One region of the Streptomyces sp. NBC_01089 genome, then DNA from elsewhere that is predicted to be linked to it. Evidence: riboswitches for the same ligand, from Rfam matches in the RefSeq annotation. Region 1 holds a riboswitch; each other region holds the start of a gene.
The links. A riboswitch is a leader RNA that binds a small molecule or an ion and turns the genes downstream of it on or off. The one in region 1 is predicted to bind thiamine pyrophosphate.
Positions count from the first base shown of each region.

Region 2: it holds a riboswitch for thiamine pyrophosphate, as region 1 does, so the genes downstream of both, OG510_RS06335 (purine-cytosine permease family protein) here and OG510_RS09540 (thiamine ABC transporter substrate binding subunit) in region 1, are expected to answer to the same signal.
Region 3: it holds a riboswitch for thiamine pyrophosphate, as region 1 does, so the genes downstream of both, thiO (glycine oxidase ThiO) here and OG510_RS09540 (thiamine ABC transporter substrate binding subunit) in region 1, are expected to answer to the same signal.

Region 1 is NZ_CP108660.1:2,192,177-2,198,089, reverse strand. It holds gene frr (ribosome recycling factor) at 102-659, shown strand; gene OG510_RS09550 (phosphatidate cytidylyltransferase) at 659-1,759, shown strand; gene rlmN (23S rRNA (adenine(2503)-C(2))-methyltransferase RlmN) at 1,876-2,982, shown strand; TPP riboswitch at 3,012-3,116, shown strand; gene OG510_RS09540 (thiamine ABC transporter substrate binding subunit) at 3,189-4,313, shown strand; gene OG510_RS09535 (ABC transporter permease) at 4,388-5,913, shown strand, end outside.
Region 2 is NZ_CP108660.1:1,423,050-1,428,962, reverse strand. It holds gene OG510_RS06355 (8-oxoguanine deaminase) at 1-100, shown strand, start outside; gene OG510_RS06350 (nucleobase:cation symporter-2 family protein) at 384-1,898, shown strand; gene OG510_RS06345 (chitosanase) at 2,007-2,876, opposite strand; gene OG510_RS06340 (alpha/beta fold hydrolase) at 3,110-3,811, shown strand; TPP riboswitch at 3,873-3,967, shown strand; gene OG510_RS06335 (purine-cytosine permease family protein) at 3,959-5,365, shown strand; gene OG510_RS06330 (TIGR03086 family metal-binding protein) at 5,362-5,913, opposite strand, start outside.
Region 3 is NZ_CP108660.1:6,366,646-6,372,558, reverse strand. It holds gene thiE (thiamine phosphate synthase) at 1-5, opposite strand, end outside; gene OG510_RS28620 (Rv2175c family DNA-binding protein) at 128-493, opposite strand; gene OG510_RS28615 (NAD(P)/FAD-dependent oxidoreductase) at 594-1,769, opposite strand; TPP riboswitch at 1,902-2,014, shown strand; gene thiO (glycine oxidase ThiO) at 2,012-3,214, shown strand; gene thiS (sulfur carrier protein ThiS) at 3,238-3,483, shown strand; gene OG510_RS28600 (thiazole synthase) at 3,491-4,285, shown strand; gene pknB (Stk1 family PASTA domain-containing Ser/Thr kinase) at 4,460-5,913, shown strand, end outside.

The DNA of each region.
Region 1 (5,913 bases):
GACCGACTAGAACCTGCCGGTCGGACACCGTGCAGGGCAAGACGCGGGTTTACTCCAGGGCCTGAGAACGCGGGCCCACTCAAGACATGCAGGAGCAAGTGGTGATCGAAGAGACCCTCCTCGAGGCCGAGGAGAAGATGGAGAAGGCCGTCGTGGTCGCCAAGGAGGACTTCGCCGCGATCCGCACCGGCCGTGCGCACCCGGCGATGTTCAACAAGATCGTGGCGGAGTACTACGGCGCGCTGACCCCGATCAACCAGCTCGCCTCGTTCTCCGTGCCGGAGGCCCGGATGGCCGTGGTGACCCCGTTCGACAAGACTTCGCTGCGCAACATCGAGCAGGCGATCCGCGACTCGGACCTCGGCGTCAACCCGAGCAACGACGGCAACATCATCCGGGTGACGTTCCCCGAACTGACCGGTGAGCGCCGCAAGGAGTACATCAAGGTCGCCAGGACCAAGGCCGAGGACTCCAAGATCTCGATCCGCTCCGTCCGCCGCAAGGCCAAGGAGACGATCGACAAGATGATCAAGGACGGCGAGGTCGGCGAGGACGAGGGCCGCCGCGCCGAGAAGGAGCTCGACGACACCACCGCGAAGTATGTCGCGCAGGTGGACGAGCTGCTCAAGCACAAGGAAGCCGAGCTGCTCGAGGTCTGATGAACGACTCTTCCTGGGGTGCCCCGCAGAGCGGCCATCCCGTCGGGGAATGGCGACCCGCCCCCGACCAGGGCGCTGTCCCGGCGGGTCCCGCATACGGCGAGCATGAAGTTGAGCAGACTCGGCCCATGCCCATCGTGCCCGACGCAGGCAGAGACGCCGAAGACGGCGGCCGTGACCATGACGGCCGTGCCGACCACGACCGGGGGGCCGCTCGCCCGAGTGGCCCCTCGTTCCGTGACGAGACGCCGCAGGAGCCCGCACCGGCCCCGCCGCCTCCCGAGAAGAAGAAGGCCGGCCGTGATCTGCGGTCGGCGATAGGGGTCGGTCTCGGCCTCGGCGTGGTGGTGATCGCCTCGCTCTTCGTCTGGAAGGCCGCGTTCGTCATCGTGATCGCGGTCGCGGTGGTCGTCGGCCTCTGGGAGCTGACCTCCCGGCTCGATGAGCGCAAGGGCGTCAAGGCGCCGCTGGTACCGCTCGCGGTGGGCGGCGCCGCCATGGTCGTCGCCGGGTACGCGCGGGGGACCGAGGGTGCCTGGATCGCCATGGCGCTCACGGCGCTCGCCGTCCTGGTCTGGCGGATGACCGCGCCACCGGACGGCTACCTCAGGGACGTCACGGCTGGGGTGTTCGCCGCCTTCTACGTGCCGTTCCTGGCGACGTTCGTGGCGCTGCTGCTGGCCGCCGACGACGGGCCCTGGCGGGTGCTCACGTTCCTGGTGCTGACCGTGGTCAGCGACACGGGTGCATACGCGATCGGCTGGCGCTTCGGCAAGCACAAGCTCGCACCGCGTATCAGCCCCGGAAAGACCAGGGAGGGGCTGTTCGGGGCGGTCAGCTTCGCGATGGTGGCGGGCGCGCTCTGCATGCAGTTCCTGATCGACGACGGGCAGTGGTGGCAGGGTCTGCTGCTCGGCCTCGCCGTCGCGGCCAGCGCCACCCTGGGCGACCTGGGCGAGTCCATGATCAAGAGGGATCTCGGGATCAAGGACATGGGAACGCTGCTGCCGGGCCACGGCGGGATCATGGACCGGCTGGACTCCCTGCTGCCCACCGCACCCGTGGTCTGGCTGCTGCTCGTGCTGTTCGTCGGATCCTGAAGGCCGGCTCCTGAGACCGGACGTCCACGTCTGCGACCTGCTGCTTCACCGAGGGAGGGCCCGCTGTCCACAGGACGGCGGGCCCTCCCTCCGCTGTCTGCGACACTGGATGGACCATGCCTAAGCCCGGAGAACTCACTTTCGTCGCGCCCCGCGGAGCCAAGAAGCCCCCGCTCCACCTCGCCGACCTCACGCCCGCCGAGCGCAAGGACGCCGTGGCCGAGACCGGCGAGAAGCCGTTCCGCGCCAAGCAGCTGTCGCAGCACTACTTCGCGCGGTACGCCCACGACCCCGCCGAGTGGACCGACATCCCGGCCGCCTCGCGCGAGAAGCTGCGGGAGGCGCTGCTCCCCGACCTGATGAGCGTGGTGCGCCACATCAGCTGCGACGACGACACCACCCGTAAGACGCTGTGGAAGCTGCACGACGGCACGCTCGTCGAGTCCGTCCTGATGCGCTACCCGGACCGAGTGACGATGTGCATCTCCTCGCAGGCCGGCTGCGGGATGAACTGCCCGTTCTGCGCCACCGGCCAGGCCGGTCTGGACCGCAATCTCTCGACGGCCGAGATCGTGCACCAGATCGTCGACGGGATGCGCGCGCTGCGCGACGGTGAGGTGCCCGGCGGGCCCGCCCGGCTCTCCAACATCGTCTTCATGGGCATGGGCGAACCGCTCGCCAACTACAAGCGGGTGGTCGGCTCGATCCGCCGGCTGACCGACCCCGAGCCCGACGGTCTCGGTCTCTCGCAGCGCGGGATCACCGTGTCCACGGTCGGCCTGGTGCCCGCGATGCTGCGCTTCGCCGACGAGGGCTTCAAATGCCGCCTCGCGGTCTCGCTGCACGCGCCCGACGACGAGCTGCGCGACACCCTCGTCCCGGTCAACACCCGGTGGAAGGTCCGTGAGGTGCTGGACGCCGCCTGGGAGTACGCCGCGAAGTCCGGCCGCCGGGTCTCCATCGAGTACGCGCTCATCCGCGACATCAACGACCACGCCTGGCGGGGCGACCGGCTGGGACGGCTCCTCAAGGGCAAGCCCGTCCACGTCAACCTGATCCCGCTCAACCCGACGCCGGGCTCCAAGTGGACCGCGTCCCGGCCGGAGGACGAGAAGGCGTTCGTCGCCGCCATCGCCGCCCACGGAGTCCCCGTGACCGTACGGGACACCCGCGGCCAGGAGATCGACGGAGCCTGCGGGCAGCTGGCCGCCGCCGAGCGGTAGGGCCCGTGTAACGTGGGGCGCACATTTTCATATTCCGACAGGGGAGCGCCACAGCGCTGAGAGTGCGGCCATGCCGCAGACCCTCTGGACCTTGCCCGGGTCATTCCGGGTAGGAAGTTCGGTCACTACTCAAGCTGTTCAGCCCTGCCCGCTCTCCCGCGGGCAGGGCCGCGTCTCTTCCTGGATGTCCATCCCAGGAGGAATCAGTGAGCACCACCAAGCGAGCGCGCACGGCCGGCAGAACGCTCAGCACCAGGAAGCTGACGGTCACCGCGCTGGCCGCCGCGCTGGGCGTCTCGGCGCTCGCCGCCTGCGGAGGCTCCGACGACTCGGGCTCGGGCGCCAAGAACTCCAAGGTCGTGACGCTCGTCAGCCATGACTCGTTCGCCGCGTCCCCCGCCGTGCTCAAGGAGTTCACCAAGGAGACCGGCTACACCGTCCACGTCCTCAAGAGCGGGGACGCGGGCGCCACGCTCAACCAGGAGATCCTCAGCAAGGGTTCCCCGCGCGGTGACGTCTTCTTCGGTGTCGACAACACCCTGCTGTCCCGGGCGCTCGGCAACGGCCTGTTCACGCCGTACCGGGCGAAGGGCCTGGACCAGGTCGCATCCGCCGTACAGCTCGACGCGAAGAAGCACCGGGTCACACCGGTCGACAGCGGCGACCTCTGCGTCAACTACGACAAGAAGTACTTCGCGGACCACAAGCTCGCCCCGCCCAGGAGCTTCGACGACCTGATCAAGCCGCAGTACAAGAACCTGCTGGTCACCGAGAACGTCGCCACCTCCTCACCGGGCCTGGGCTTCATGCTCGGCACGGTCGGGCGGTACGGGAACGACGGCTGGCAGGCGTACTGGAAGAAGCTCACGGCCAACGGAGTCAAGGTCGACGACGGCTGGGAGCAGGCGTACAACAACGACTTCTCCGGCTCGGCCGGCGGCAAGAAGGCCAAGGGCGACCGGCCGCTCGTCGTCTCGTACGCGTCGAGCCCGCCCGCCGAGGTGCTGTACGCCAAGCCGCGGCCGAAGACCGCCCCGACCGGCGTCGTCACCTCTACCTGCTTCCGGCAGATCGAGTTCGCCGGGCTGCTCGGCGGCGCGAAGAACGAGGCGGGCGGCAAGGCCCTGATCGACTTCCTGATCAGCAAGAAGTTCCAGGAGGACATGCCGCTCAACATGTTCGTGGACCCGGTGGTGAAGGGCGCGAAGGAGCCCGCGGTCTTCACGGAGTTCGGCGCGAAGGTCACCAGGCCCGAGACCGTCGCACCCGCCACGATCGCCAAGAACCGTGACCAGTGGGTCAAGTCGTGGTCCTCGATCGTCCTGAAGTAGCACCCGAGGCGCAGGCCGGGCCCGGGCCGTCGACCGGGGCGGGCCGGCGCCGGGCGGCGGTCGGGCTCGCGCTGATGATGGTGCCCGCCGTGTTCTTCGCGGTCTTCTTCGCCTACCCGGTCGCGGCCATCGTCGGCCGCGGCCTGAAGGCGGGCGGCACCTGGCAGTTCGGGCGGATCGGCGAGGTGCTGAGCGAGCCCGGCATCCTGCACATCCTGTGGTTCACCACCTGGCAGGCATGCGCGTCGACCGGGCTGACCCTGCTGATCGCGCTGCCCGGCGCGTATGTCTTCGCCCGCTTCGACTTCCCCGGCAAACAGCTGCTGCGCGCGGTGGCGACCGTGCCCTTCGTGCTGCCCACCGTCGTCGCCGGGACGGCCTTCCTCGCGCTGCTCGGCCGCGGCGGGCTGCTCGACCAGCTGTGGGGCGTCCGCCTGGACACCACGGTCTGGGCGATCCTGCTCGCGCATGTCTTCTTCAACTACGCGGTGGTCGTCAGGACCGTGGGGGGCCTCTGGGCCCAGCTCGACCCGCGCCAGGAGGAGGCCGCGCGGGTCCTGGGCGCCTCCCGGTTCGCCGCCTGGCGGCGGGTGACGCTGCCCGCGCTGACGCCCGCGGTGGCCGCGGCCGCGCTGATGGTCTTCCTCTTCACCTTCACCTCCTTCGGGGTGGTGCAGATCCTCGGCGGACCCGGCTTCTCCACGCTTGAGGTGGAGATCTACCGGGAGACCGCCGAACTGCTCGACCTGCCGACGGCGGCCGTGCTGACCCTGGTGCAGTTCGCCGCGGTCGGAGCGATCCTCGCGCTGCACGCCTGGACCGTACGGCGCCGGGAGAGCGCGCTGAGCCTGGTCGACCCGGCGCGGACCTCCCGCCGTCCGGCGGGCGCCGGCCAGTGGGCGCTGGTCGGCGGGGTGCTCGCGGTCATCGGCGTACTGATCCTGCTGCCCCTGGGGGTGCTGGTCGCACGGTCCCTCGACGGCCCCGGCGGGTACGGCTTCGCGTTCTACCGGGCGCTCCAGTCGCAGGGCGCGGGCGGCGGTACGTTCCTGGTACCGCCGGTCGACGCGATCTGGAACTCCGTGCGGTACGCCGTGGTCGCGACCGGGATCGCCCTGGTCATCGGCGGACTCGCGGCCGCGGCGCTCACCCGGCGGGCCGGGCGGCTGGTGCGCGGGTTCGACGCCCTGCTGATGCTGCCGCTGGGGGTGTCCGCGGTCACCGTCGGCTTCGGGTTCCTGATCACCCTCGACAAGCCGCCGCTCGATCTGCGTGCGTCCTGGATCCTGGTGCCGCTCGCCCAGGCGCTGGTGGGCGTGCCGTTCGTCGTACGGACGATGCTGCCGGTGCTGCGCGCCGTGGACGGGCGGCTGCGGGAGGCCGCTGCGGTCCTCGGCGCCTCGCCGCTGCGGGCCTGGCGCGAGGTGGATCTGCCGCTGGTGCGCCGGGCGCTGCTGGTCGCCGCCGGGTTCGCGTTCGCCGTGTCGCTGGGGGAGTTCGGGGCGACGGTCTTCATCGCCAGGCCCGACAATCCGACGCTCCCGGTGGCGGTGGCGCGGCTGCTGGGGCGGGCCGGTGAGCTCAACTACGGGCAGGCGAT
Region 2 (5,913 bases), 770 kb from region 1:
CGTCGAGGACAACCACCTGACCACGGTGGACGAGGACGCCATCGCCCGCTCCACGCGGGACGAGGCCCGGCGCCTGGCGCAGATCGCCGCGCGGGCCTGACGTCCGAAAGAAGCTCCGGCCGGGGAGGACGGTCCCCGGCCGGCGGCCGCGAACCCGAGCGGGGTTCACGGCAGCCGTGACCGGGGGGTGTGTGCCCAGAGTGCATACGCCCTCCGGGGCGGTGACGTACCCGGAAACCCTCGCCGGAACCCCCGTGCCCCGCCCGGTACTCGACTCAGAAACGCAGTAGCACCACCCGCACCCCCGCAGCCGCACCTGCATTCCGCACCACCTCCCTGATACCCACGTCACCGCCGACGTGTACCCGACCGGAGGAGCCACCGTGGCCGCCGAGCCCAGGTTTCGCACTGATGCAGCAGAAACAGCCGCCGACACCGAATCACCCGGGACCTCCGGAGAGACTTCCGCGGACCCCGGCTCCACCTCAGCGGATACGGGAAAGACCGCCTCGAAGCACCCGGTCGACGAAGTCCTCCCGCCCGTCAAGATGTTCAGCAGCGGCCTTCAGCATGTGGCCGCCATGTACGCGGGAGTTGTCGCCCCGCCGATGATCGTGGGCCCCGCCGTGGGGCTCAGCGCGAAGGAGACCTCGTTCCTCGTCGGGGCTGCCCTGTTCACCGCGGGCATCGCCACCCTGTTCCAGACCCTCGGATTCTGGCGGGTCGGTTCCCGTCTGCCGTTCGTCAACGGTGTCTCGTTCGGTGGTGTCAGCCCGATGATCGCCATCGGCAAGGGCCGCGGACACGACGGCATCGCCGTGATCTTCGGCGCGATCATCGTCGCGAGCGTGCTGGGGTTCATACTCGCCCCGTACTTCAGCAAGTTGCTCCGGTTCTTCCCGCCGGTCGTCACCGGCACCGTCATCACCCTCATCGGGGTCTCGCTGCTGCCGGTCGCGTTCGGCTGGGCGCAGGGCACCGAAGGGGCCGCCGACTACGGTTCGATGAAGAACATCGGGATGGCCGCACTCACCCTGGTGATCGTCCTGGCGCTGCGGAAACTGCTCCGCGGCTTCCTCCAGCAGATCGCCATCCTGCTCGGTCTGGTGGTCGGTACGCTCATCGCGATACCGATGGGCATGACCAGCTTCGACGCGATGCGCAACGCCGACCCGATCGGATTCCCGACGCCCTTCCACTTCGGCGCCCCGCAGTTCGAGGTCTCCGCCATCATCTCGATGTGCATCGTGATGCTGGTCTGTATGACCGAGTCGACCGCCGACATGCTGGCGCTCGGCAAGATCGTCGGGCGTCCGGCCGACGAGCGGACCATCGAAGGGGGCCTGCGCGCCGACACCCTGTCCAGCTTCATCAGCCCGTTCTTCAACAGCTTCATGGCGAGCGCCTTCGCCCAGAACATCGGCCTGGTGGCGATGACCAAGGTGCGCAGCCGGTACGTCGTGGCTACCGGCGGCGGGATCCTGATCCTGCTCGGTCTCTGTCCGATGGCAGCGGCCGCGATCGCCCTCGTACCGCTGCCGGTCCTGGGTGGTGCCGGGGTCGTGCTCTTCGGCTCGGTCGCCGCCAGCGGCGTCCAGACGCTGGGCGGCGCGGCCATGGAGAAGGGTGAGAACGCCCTGATCGTCGCCGCCTCGCTCGGTATCGGCCTGATCCCGATCGCGGCGCCGAACTTCTACCACGCGTTCCCGAAGAACGTCCTGGTGGTGCTCGACTCGGGCATATCCACCGGGTGTGTGGTGGCCATCGTGCTCAACCTGGCCTTCAACCACCTGGGGCGCAGGAAGGACGCCGGAGCCCCGGAGGGCCCTGAGGAACCGGCCGCCGAGGACAACGCGACACAGCAGGCAGTCGCCAAGGCGGCCGCCGCGCTGCACTGACGGTGGCGCGTGCCCGCCCAGGGCGTGAGTGACCGAGGCATGACATACGGGGCGCGTTCCGCACCACTGGTGCAGAACGCGCCCCGCCTGTCGGCAGCGGCAGCCCGGTCAGCCGATGCTGTACGGGTCCCCGTAGACCTTCCAGTTGAGCGGTGTGTGCAGGTCGAGGTTGCCGTTCTTCAGGAAGACGCGCTGCTCGGTGTCGACCCGGCTGGTGTCGCTGTGGGCCTCCTCCTGCTGCATCGCCCAGACGCGGGCGTCGAGGAAGGCGTTGAGATACGTGGTCTCGTCGCCGCCCTGGGCCGGGGTCTTGGCCTTGGCCAGCGCCCTCTTGCGGATGGAGCCGAAGCTGGTCTTGTCGTCGCCGTCACCGTGCATGACGATGGCGTCGTAGTACGCGAACTGGCCCAGGACACCGATGCCGTCCGTCTTGCCCTGCTTGACGGCCGGGTCGAAGTACACCCGGTCGCGCTCGTCGTTCTGCGCGGTCTGGAACGCGGTGTCCTTGGCCGCGGTCTTCCAGGCGCTCTCGAAGGCCGAGCCGAGCCCCGAGTGCGAGTCACTGCCGTTGACCTTCTCCAGCGCGGGGAGGTATTTGGCGAGCGGGTTGCCCGGCTCCCGGTCGGTGTAGAGCTTCACCAGGTCCAGCATGTCGCCGGTGCCCGAGCAGAACCCGATGATGCCGGCGGTGTAGCCGCGGCCGTCTCCTATGTCCTCGATGTACTTGTACTGGGCCTTCCAGTCCAGCGAGGAGTTCTCGGCGCTGGAGACCAGCTTCATGGCGATCTCCTTCTTCGCCGGGTCGTCGAGTCCGGTCGCGGCGGCGGCCACCTGCTGAGAGCTGTGCGAACTCACCGGCTGCGCAGGGGCGTTGGCGGCGTGGGCGGTGGCCGGTACGGCTACCAGGGCCAGCCCGAGCACGGTGCGCGTGATGATCCTCTTGCTGCGTCCAGCGGTGGTGCGGTGGGGGGCTTTCACCGGTCCTCCAAGGGGGAGTTGGTGCGTCGGTGTTCTGTTAGGAAGCTTTCCTATCAGCTGCCCGGAGGGTCGTACACCCCTGAGGACAGGGGAGTTGAGCGAATCGTGTGCGATCAGGTTCGATCCGGTCAGGGGGAATAGCGGGTTTTGCCCTGATGTGACTCTAGGTGGCCAAGTCGCTTCCGTACGCGACGTGGCGTAGGGGCCGTGCCGCGCGCTGTAGCGTCTGCGGTATGGACGATCACTCAGCGGCCGACGATCACTCCGTGGTCGATGTCGGCGACGTACGGCTCGCATACCGCGCCTGGGGCGACCCCTTCGGCGCGCCTGTGGTGCTGCTGCACGGGCTCGGCGGCTCGTCCGCGACCTGGGAGGAGACCGGCCGGGCGCTCGGCGCCGAGTGGCGGGTGTACGCCCTGGACCTGCGCGGACACGGAGAGAGCGACTGGCCGGACGAGTACTCGTTCGAGCTCATGCGCGACGACGTCCTGGGGTTCCTCGACGAACTGGAACTGGAGCGCGTCGGGGTCGTCGGCCACTCCATGGGCGGTGTCGTCGCCTATCTGCTCGCCCAGGAGCACGCGGACCGGGTGGAGCGGCTCGTCCTCGAGGAGACTCCGCCGCCGTACCCCAGGGAGATGGCCGAACCCGCGAGTCCCGAAGGGCCGGTCGACTACGACTGGAACGTGGTGCCCGCCATCAGGAACGAGATCGGGCGCCCCAGCCCCGAGTGGGCCGAGCGGCTCGGCGAGATCGTCGCCCCGACGCTGATCGTCACCGGCGGCCCGGACAGCTCCATGCCGCAGGGGCGGATCCCCGACATGGCGGCGGGGATCCCCGACTCCAGGGTCATCACGATCCCGGTCGGCCACACCGTGCACGCCCTGGAGCCCGCACAGTTCTCGGCAGCGGTCAGCGACTTCTTCACCAGCTGAGCCGCGCGCGGCCGCCCACCCTCACCGCGGACGGCGTGACGCCGCGCGTTAGCCTTGCAGCGTAACGGACACGGGGTGCCCCGCCCAGGGGCTGAGATCACACCCGCCGAACCTGAACCAGTTAGTACTGGCGGAGGGATGTCGCTCATGTCATTGCCACCTGCTCCCAGCAGCACACCGGCCACCGGACCGCAGTCCGTCTTCGACGGCCGGATGCCCGCCGAGCCCGGCGACCTGCGGATCGAGGCCCGCGGGATCGCGCCGGTGCCCGGCCACCACCGCTACGGCGGCCCTGGGCGGCTGTTCACCGTGTGGTTCGCCCCGAACCTGACCATGACCGGGGTCTTCACCGGCACCGTCGGTATCGCCCTCGGCCTCGACCTGCCCACCGCGCTGGCCGCCGTGGTGCTGGGCACCCTGCTCGGCGCCGTGCCCACCGCGTACCTCGGGACCTGGGGCAGCCGCACCGGTGCGGGCCAACTGCCCCTGGCCCGGCTCGCGTTCGGCCGGTCCGTCACGGTGCCCGGCCTGCTGCAGTGGCTGTCGTCGGTGGCCTGGGACGCGCTCATCGGACTGTTCGGCGGGGACGCGCTGGCCCGGCTCTGCGGCTGGCCGTTCTGGCTCGGCGTGCTGCTGATGATGCTGGGGCAGGGGTCGCTCGGCGTACTGGGCTATGAGGCGATCCACCGGCTGCAGAAGCTGATGACCTTCGTACTCGCCGCCGCTTTCGTCGCCCTGGCCTTCAGGCTGCCGGACAGCGTCCACACCGCGGCAGGCAGCGCACACGGCGCCGACCGCGCCGGCGCGTTCATCCTGACCAGCACCATCGCGCTCAGCCTCGCGCTGTCGTGGGCTCCGTACGCCAGCGACTTCAGCCGCTATCTGCCGCAGAACACCTCCCGCCCGCGCATGTTCTGGTACACGCTCCTCGGCGTCAGCGTCTCCTTCGTGGCCGTGCAGTCGCTCGGGCTGTGGGGGGCCGCCGTCTTCACCGACCAGACCGCCCGGGGTGTCGACCGGCTGCTGGGCGGCGGTGTGCTCGGCGCGCTGGGGCTGCTGGCCGTGGCGCTGGCCGCCCTCTGCAGCAACGCCATGAACGACTACAGCGGCTCACTGGCCCTGCAGACCATCGGGCTGCGCGTTCCGCGCCCGGTCGCGGCCGCGATCGCCGCCGTACTCGGTTTCCCGCTGGTGCTGTGGATGCACGCCGCCGACACCACCGCGCGCTTCCAGAACGTCCTGCTCTTCGTCGGCTACTGGATCCCCGGCTTCGTCGCCGTCGTCGCTGTCGACTGGTTCGCCCGGGGCCGCAGGGGCGAACCGGTCGACCCGACCACGGAGAGCGTCCGTACGCGGTCCGGCCGGCCCGCCCTGGTGGCGTTCTGCGCCGCGTTCGCCGCGGCGGTGCCGTTCATGAACACCGGCCTCTACACCGGCCCGGTGGCTTCCGCACTGCACGGCGCCGACCTCGCCTATTACGTGGCCTTCCTGACCGCGCTCGTCGTCTACGCACCCCTCAGGCTGCGCCGCCACCGGACCCCGCACAGCACCTAAGGCTTCCAGTCCGGGCTGCGCCCGCTGAGTCCGATCACCCGGTCGACGAAGGGGGCGTCCCGCGCGACCTCGACGGCCGGGCCGAAGGCCGGAGCGCGTGTCGGGCTGTCCGGCTGCCCGAGCAGCGCGTACGAGACACCCAGGCTCGCCGGGTCCGGGGCGTACCGCTGCCCGGTCGCGCGGGCCAGATCCCAGCCGTGCACCACCAGCTCGTTGAGCGCGATCCGTCCGGCGACCACCGCGGGCAGGGTGAAACCGCCCGCTCTCGTCTCGCCCTCCCAGGCGCCGGGGGAGTGCCAGGCCGCGATCAGGTCCGCCAGCTGCCGGGGCAGCGCCGTGCGCCAGTCCGCGGCCAGCTCGGGGTTGGGTACGGTGCCCGGCGCGGTGTCGGTGTGCGGCCCGAACTCCTTCTTCGCCGCGGCGCAGAACGCCACCGTCAGTCCGGAGACATGGGCGAGCAGGTCCCGGACCGCGAAGTCCGGGCAGGGCGTGGGGTCACCCAGCTGCCCGTCCCCGACGGCGTCGGCGAGCCCGGCCATGTGCCGGGC
Region 3 (5,913 bases), 4.2 Mb from region 1:
GACATCGGGCGTTCCCCCCAAGGGACGGCGGCTGGACGGCGACGGACGGCTGGACGGACGGCAACGGGCCGCGGTGTACGGCCCGGGACGGGCCCGGTCCGTACACCGCGAGGTGATCACGCTTCGATCAGACGGCGAGCGCCTGGGCCCGGCGCTTCACCTCCGTCCCGCGATTCTCGCTCAGCGCCTGCGCGGGCGTGCCGGGCAGGGTCTCGTCGGGGGTGAAGAGCCACTCCAGCATCTCCTCGTCGCTGAAGCCGTCGTCCCGCAGGAGCGTCAGGGTGCCGGCGAGGCCCTTGACCACTTTGGTGCCGTCGATGAAGGCGGCGGGCACCTGGAGCGCCCTGTTCTCACCACGGCGTACGGCGATCAGCGTGCCGTCCCTGACCAGCTGGCGGACACGGGTCACCTCGACGTCGAACATCTCGGCGATGTCGGGCAGGTGCAGCCAGGCGGGGATGAGAGCGTCGGTTTTTGCGTCAATCTCGGTCACGGGACAAGCCTGCCATCCCGCACTGACAGCCGATACCCGGACTCAGCCCTTCAGGGCCGTCGTACGCCGGTCACGGCGGCGGTCACGGCGGCGGCCGCGGTCAGTCCTGCCGGGGGCGGACCGCCGCCTTGAGCGGCACGGCCGGATCGGCGGCCAGGGCCGGATCCACCGGGGCGCCCGACTCGATCAGCTTCCGTCCCTGGGCCAGATCCCGTGGCCTGCCGACGGCGAGCACCGCGACCAGCCGCTCCTCCCGCAGCCAGCACACCGACCAGGCGGGCCCCGCCGGGTCGCCGCGCCCGACCAGGGTGTCGGCGGCCGCGTGGTGGCCCGCGTACTGGACGAAGCGGCCGAACTGCTCGGACCAGAAGTAGGGCACCGGGTCGTAGATCTGCGGGGTCTCACCGATCACGTCGGCGGCGACCGTGCGCGGCCCCTGGAGTGCGTTGTCCCAGTGGTGGATCAGCAGCCGCTCGCCGTAACGGCGCGACGGGAAGGACGCGCAGTCGCCGACCGCGTAGACGTCCGGGAGCGAGGTGCGCAGCCGTTCGTCGGCCAGGACCGACCCTTCGGCGCCGAGCGCGATACCGGAACCGGCCAGCCAGCCGGTCGCGGGCCTGGCCCCGATGCCGACGAGGACCGCCCCGGCCGCCAGCCGCCGCCCGGACTCCAGGACCACGGCGCCCGGTTCGACCCGGGACACCCGGGCGTCCGTGAGGAGTTCGGCGCCGCTGTCGGCGTACCAGTCGGCCATCGGCGCCGCGATCTCGGGCGGCAGCACCCCGACGAGCGGCCGGCCCGCCGCCTCCACGACCGTCACCGCGCACCCCGCCTCGCGTGCGGCCGTCGCGAACTCGGCGCCGATCCACCCCGCGCCGACCACCACCACGTCCCGGCGGTCGGCGAGGACGGCCCGCAGCCGTCCCGCGTCGTCGAGTGTGCGCAGCAGATGAACTCCGGGGGCGCCCTCGCTGCCGGGCAGCGTGACCGGGTGGGCGCCGGTGGCGACGACCAGAGCCCCGTACGGGACGGGGCCGCGCGCGGTGTCCAGCTCCCGGTCCCGCGGGCGCAGGCCGGTCACCTCGCACCCCAGCAGCAGCTCGACCCCGAGCGCGGCGAAGTCGACGTCGAAGGCGGAGCCGTCCGCCTTGCCGAGCAGCACCGCCTTGGAGAGCGGCGGTCTGTCGTACGGCTGGTGGGACTCCTCGCCGATCAGCGTGACGGGTCCGGTGAAGCCCTGGTCCCGCAGGGCGACAGCGGTCTGCACTCCGGCCATGCCCGCGCCGGCGATGACGACGTTCCTCGGCTCACTCACCCGATCACCTTAAGCACCTGACGACCCGTCAGAACAGGGGGTGTCCTGTGACGGCTTACGAGGCGGCACCGACCGGGGTTAGGCTGGCCGTGCTGAACCACTCGCGGGAGTCCGGGCGCACCGGGCTGAGAGGGAGGCTGGACGGCCTCCGACCGTACGAACCTGATCCGGGTCATGCCGGCGAAGGGAGGGGCTGGACGCCCATGCACACCCATCACGCCAGTCATCAGGCGCACCACGCCGACACGGTGGGCGCGCTGCCGGACGTACTGATCGTCGGTGGCGGGATCATCGGTCTCGTCACGGCCTGGCGGTCGGCGCAGCGCGGACTGCGTACGGCCGTCGTCGACCCCGAGCCGGGCGGCGGCGCCGCGCAGGTCGCGGCGGGCATGCTGGCCGCCGTCACAGAACTGCACTACGGCGAGCAGGTCCTGCTCGGGCTGAATCTGGAGTCCGCCCGCCGCTATCCGGCGTTCGCCGCGGAGCTGGCGGAGGCGTCGGGCCAGGAGCTGGGCTACCGCGCCTGCGGCACCCTCGCGGTGGCGCTCGACCTCGACGACCGGGCGAATCTGCGGGAGCTGCACGCGCTCCAGGTCCGCTCCGGCCTGGAGTCGGAGTGGCTCACCGGGCGCGAGTGCAGGCGCCTCGAACCGATGCTCGCGCCGGGTGTACGCGGCGGGCTCCGGGTGGACGGCGACCACCAGGTCGATCCGCGGCGGCTCGCGAAGGCGCTGGTCATCGCGTGCGAGCGGGCCGGGGTCACCTTCCACCGCGACTGGGCCGAGCGACTGACGGTGGAGCGCGGCCGGGCCACCGGTGTGGTGCTGGCCGACGGAACGGCCCTGCCCGCGGGCCAGGTGGTGCTGGCGGCGGGCAGCCTCAGCGGCCGGCTCGCGGGCGTACCGGACGCGGTGCTTCCGCCCGTACGCCCGGTGAAGGGCCAGGTGCTGCGGCTGACGGTGCCACGTGTGTACGCGCCGTTCCTCAGCCGGACGGTCCGCGCGGTCGTCCGGGGCAGCCACCTCTATCTGGTCCCCCGGGAGAACGGCGAGCTGGTGATCGGCGCGACCAGCGAGGAGCTGGGCTGGGACACCACGGTCACCGCGGGCGGGGTGTACGAACTGCTCCGCGACGCCCATGAGCTGGTACCCGGCATCACCGAACTCCCGCTCACGGAGACGCGCGCGGGGCTGCGGCCCGCGTCCCCCGACAACGCGCCGCTGCTCGGCCCGAGCGCGCTGCCCGGCCTCCTGCTGGCCACCGGCCACTACCGCAACGGCGTGCTGCTCACGCCCGTCACCGGCGATGTGATGGCCGAACTGCTCACCACCGGGGAGCTGCCCGCCGAGGCCCGCGCCTTCACTCCCCGGCGCTTCTCGCCCGTACGACAGGAGCAGCCCGCATGAACGTGCCACTGAACGTGCCCCCCGTGAACACCCCGGCGGCGGACGCACCGCCCGTGGCCGCGCCTCAGGCGCGGGTCTCGGTCAACGGCGAGCCCCGTGGGATCGCCCCGGGCACCACCCTCGATGTACTGGTCACCGGCTTCACCAGTGCGCCGTCGGGCGTCGCCGCCGCGGTCAACGAGACCGTCGTGCCCCGGGGCAGGTGGCCCCGTACCGCGCTCGCCGACGGCGACCGCGTCGAGATTCTCACCGCGGTCCAGGGAGGCTGATCCGGACATGGCAGACGATTCCTTCACTCTCGCCGACACCGAGTTCTCCTCCCGGCTGATCATGGGGACCGGCGGTGCGCCCAGCCTCGATGTGCTGGAGAGGTCACTGATCGCGTCGGGCACCGAACTCACGACGGTGGCGATGCGCCGCCTCGACCCCACGGTGCAGGGCTCGGTCCTCTCGGTCCTCGACAGGCTCGCCGTCAAGGTGCTGCCGAACACCGCCGGCTGCTTCACTGCGGGCGAGGCGGTCCTCACCGCCCGGCTGGCCCGCGAGGCCCTGGGCACGAACTGGATCAAGCTGGAGGTCGTGGCGGACGAGCACACCCTGCTGCCCGACCCGGTGGAGCTGCTCGACGCCGCCGAGACGCTGGTGGACGACGGTTTCACGGTGCTGCCGTACACCAACGACGATCCGGTGCTGGCCCGCCGCCTCGAAGAGGTGGGCTGCGCGGCGATCATGCCGCTCGGCTCCCCCATCGGCTCGGGCCTCGGCATCCGCAATCCGCACAACTTCCAGCTGATCGTGGAGCGGGCCGGAGTGCCGGTGATCCTCGACGCGGGCGCCGGTACGGCGTCGGACGCGGCGCTGGCGATGGAGCTCGGCTGCGCGGCCGTGATGCTGGCGTCGGCGGTGACCCGCGCGCAGGAGCCGGAACTGATGGCGTCCGCGATGCGCCGGGGTGTGGAGGCGGGCCGGCTCGCTCACCGGGCGGGCCGGATCCCCCGCAGGCACTTCGCCCGGGCGTCGTCTCCGGAGGAGGGGCGCGCGGCACTCGATCCGGAGCGGCCGGCGTTCTAGAGGCCGGCCGACCGTGCCGGAGCGCCTCCGGGACCCGCGGGCCGGGTCCTCACACCGGTCCGCGGGCCGGTCCTCACGCCGGTCCTCACCGGCCTGTCACAGCTCGGCTTCAGTCCCGGCCGATTCACCAGGACGGCTTAGGCCCTGTCAGCGCCGACTCGTACACTCGCCAGCGTGGATACGACGCTTGGTGACCCGCAGGCCCCGCTCGTCGGGCAGCTGCTCGACGGCCGCTACCGGGTGGACGCCTGCATCGCGGTCGGTGGCATGGCCACGGTCTACCGGGCGGTCGACACCCGTCTGGACCGGGTGCTCGCCCTCAAGGTGATGCACCCCGCGCTGGCGGTCGACGCCACGTTCGTCGAGCGGTTCATCCGGGAGGCCAAGTCCGTCGCCCGCCTCGACCACCCCAATGTGGTCGGCATGTTCGACCAGGGCGCGGACGGCGCGCATGTCTATCTGGCGATGGAGTACGTCGCCGGGTGCACCCTGCGCGACGTCCTGCGTGAGCGGGGCGCGCTCTGTCCCCGGGCCGCGCTGGACATCCTGGAGCCGGTGCTGGCCGCGCTCGGCGCCGCGCACCGGGCCGGATTCGTGCACCGCGACATGAAGCCGGAGAACATCCTGATCGGGGACGACGGCCGGGTGAAGGTCGCCGACTTCGGCCTCGTCCGGGCCGTGGACACCGAGACGAACAGCACGGGCGCCATCCTGGGCACCGTCTCGTATCTGGCCCCCGAGCAGATCGAGCAGGGCGCGGCCGACACCCGGGCGGACGTCTACGCCTGCGGTGTGGTGCTGTACGAGATGCTCACCGGCGCCAAGCCGCACAGCGGCGACACCGCCGCCCAGGTCCTCTACCAGCACCTCAACGAAGGGGTGCCCGCGCCGTCCGCCGCCGTGCCGGGACTCGCCGCCCGGCTGGACGGCCTGGTGGCGACCGCCACCGCCAGGCGCCCGGACGACCGGCCGTACGACGCGGTGGCGCTGCTCGGCCAGGTCCGCGAGGCCCGCGCCGCACTGAGCGACGCCGAGCTGGACGCCGTACCGCCGCAGGCGCTCCCGTCCGGGACGGACTCCGGCGCGGACGCCTCCGAGGAACGTACGGATGTGATCCGGCGCCCGCTGCCCGCCGCGGGGGTCAACCGCACCAGCCGTCTGGTGATGCCGGTGGGCGAGGAGCCCGAGCCGGAGCGGCGGCCGGTGCGCCGCGGCCGGCGGGCCCGCCGCGGTCTGATCGCGTCGGTCGTCGCCGTCCTGCTGGTGCTGGGCGTCGGAGCGGGTGTCTGGTACATCAACTCGGGCCAGTTCACCCGGGTCCCCTCGCTCCTCGGCCAGCCCGAGAAGACCGCGAAGTCACGGCTGTCGGCCGCCGGGCTCGACGTGAAGAGGACCGAGCGCGCGTTCAGCGACACCTACGACCGCGGCGAGGTCATGAGCAGCAAGCCGGCGTCGGGCGCCCGCATCCGGGACAACGACGCGGTGTCGCTGGTCGTCTCGCGCGGACCGGAGATCGTGAAGGTGCCCCGCGTCGAGGGTGAGCCGCTCGCACGGGCCAGGCAGGACCTGGACAAGGCCGGGCTGGCGTCCGGCATGGTCACCAAGGAGTTCAGCGACGGGGTCGCCCG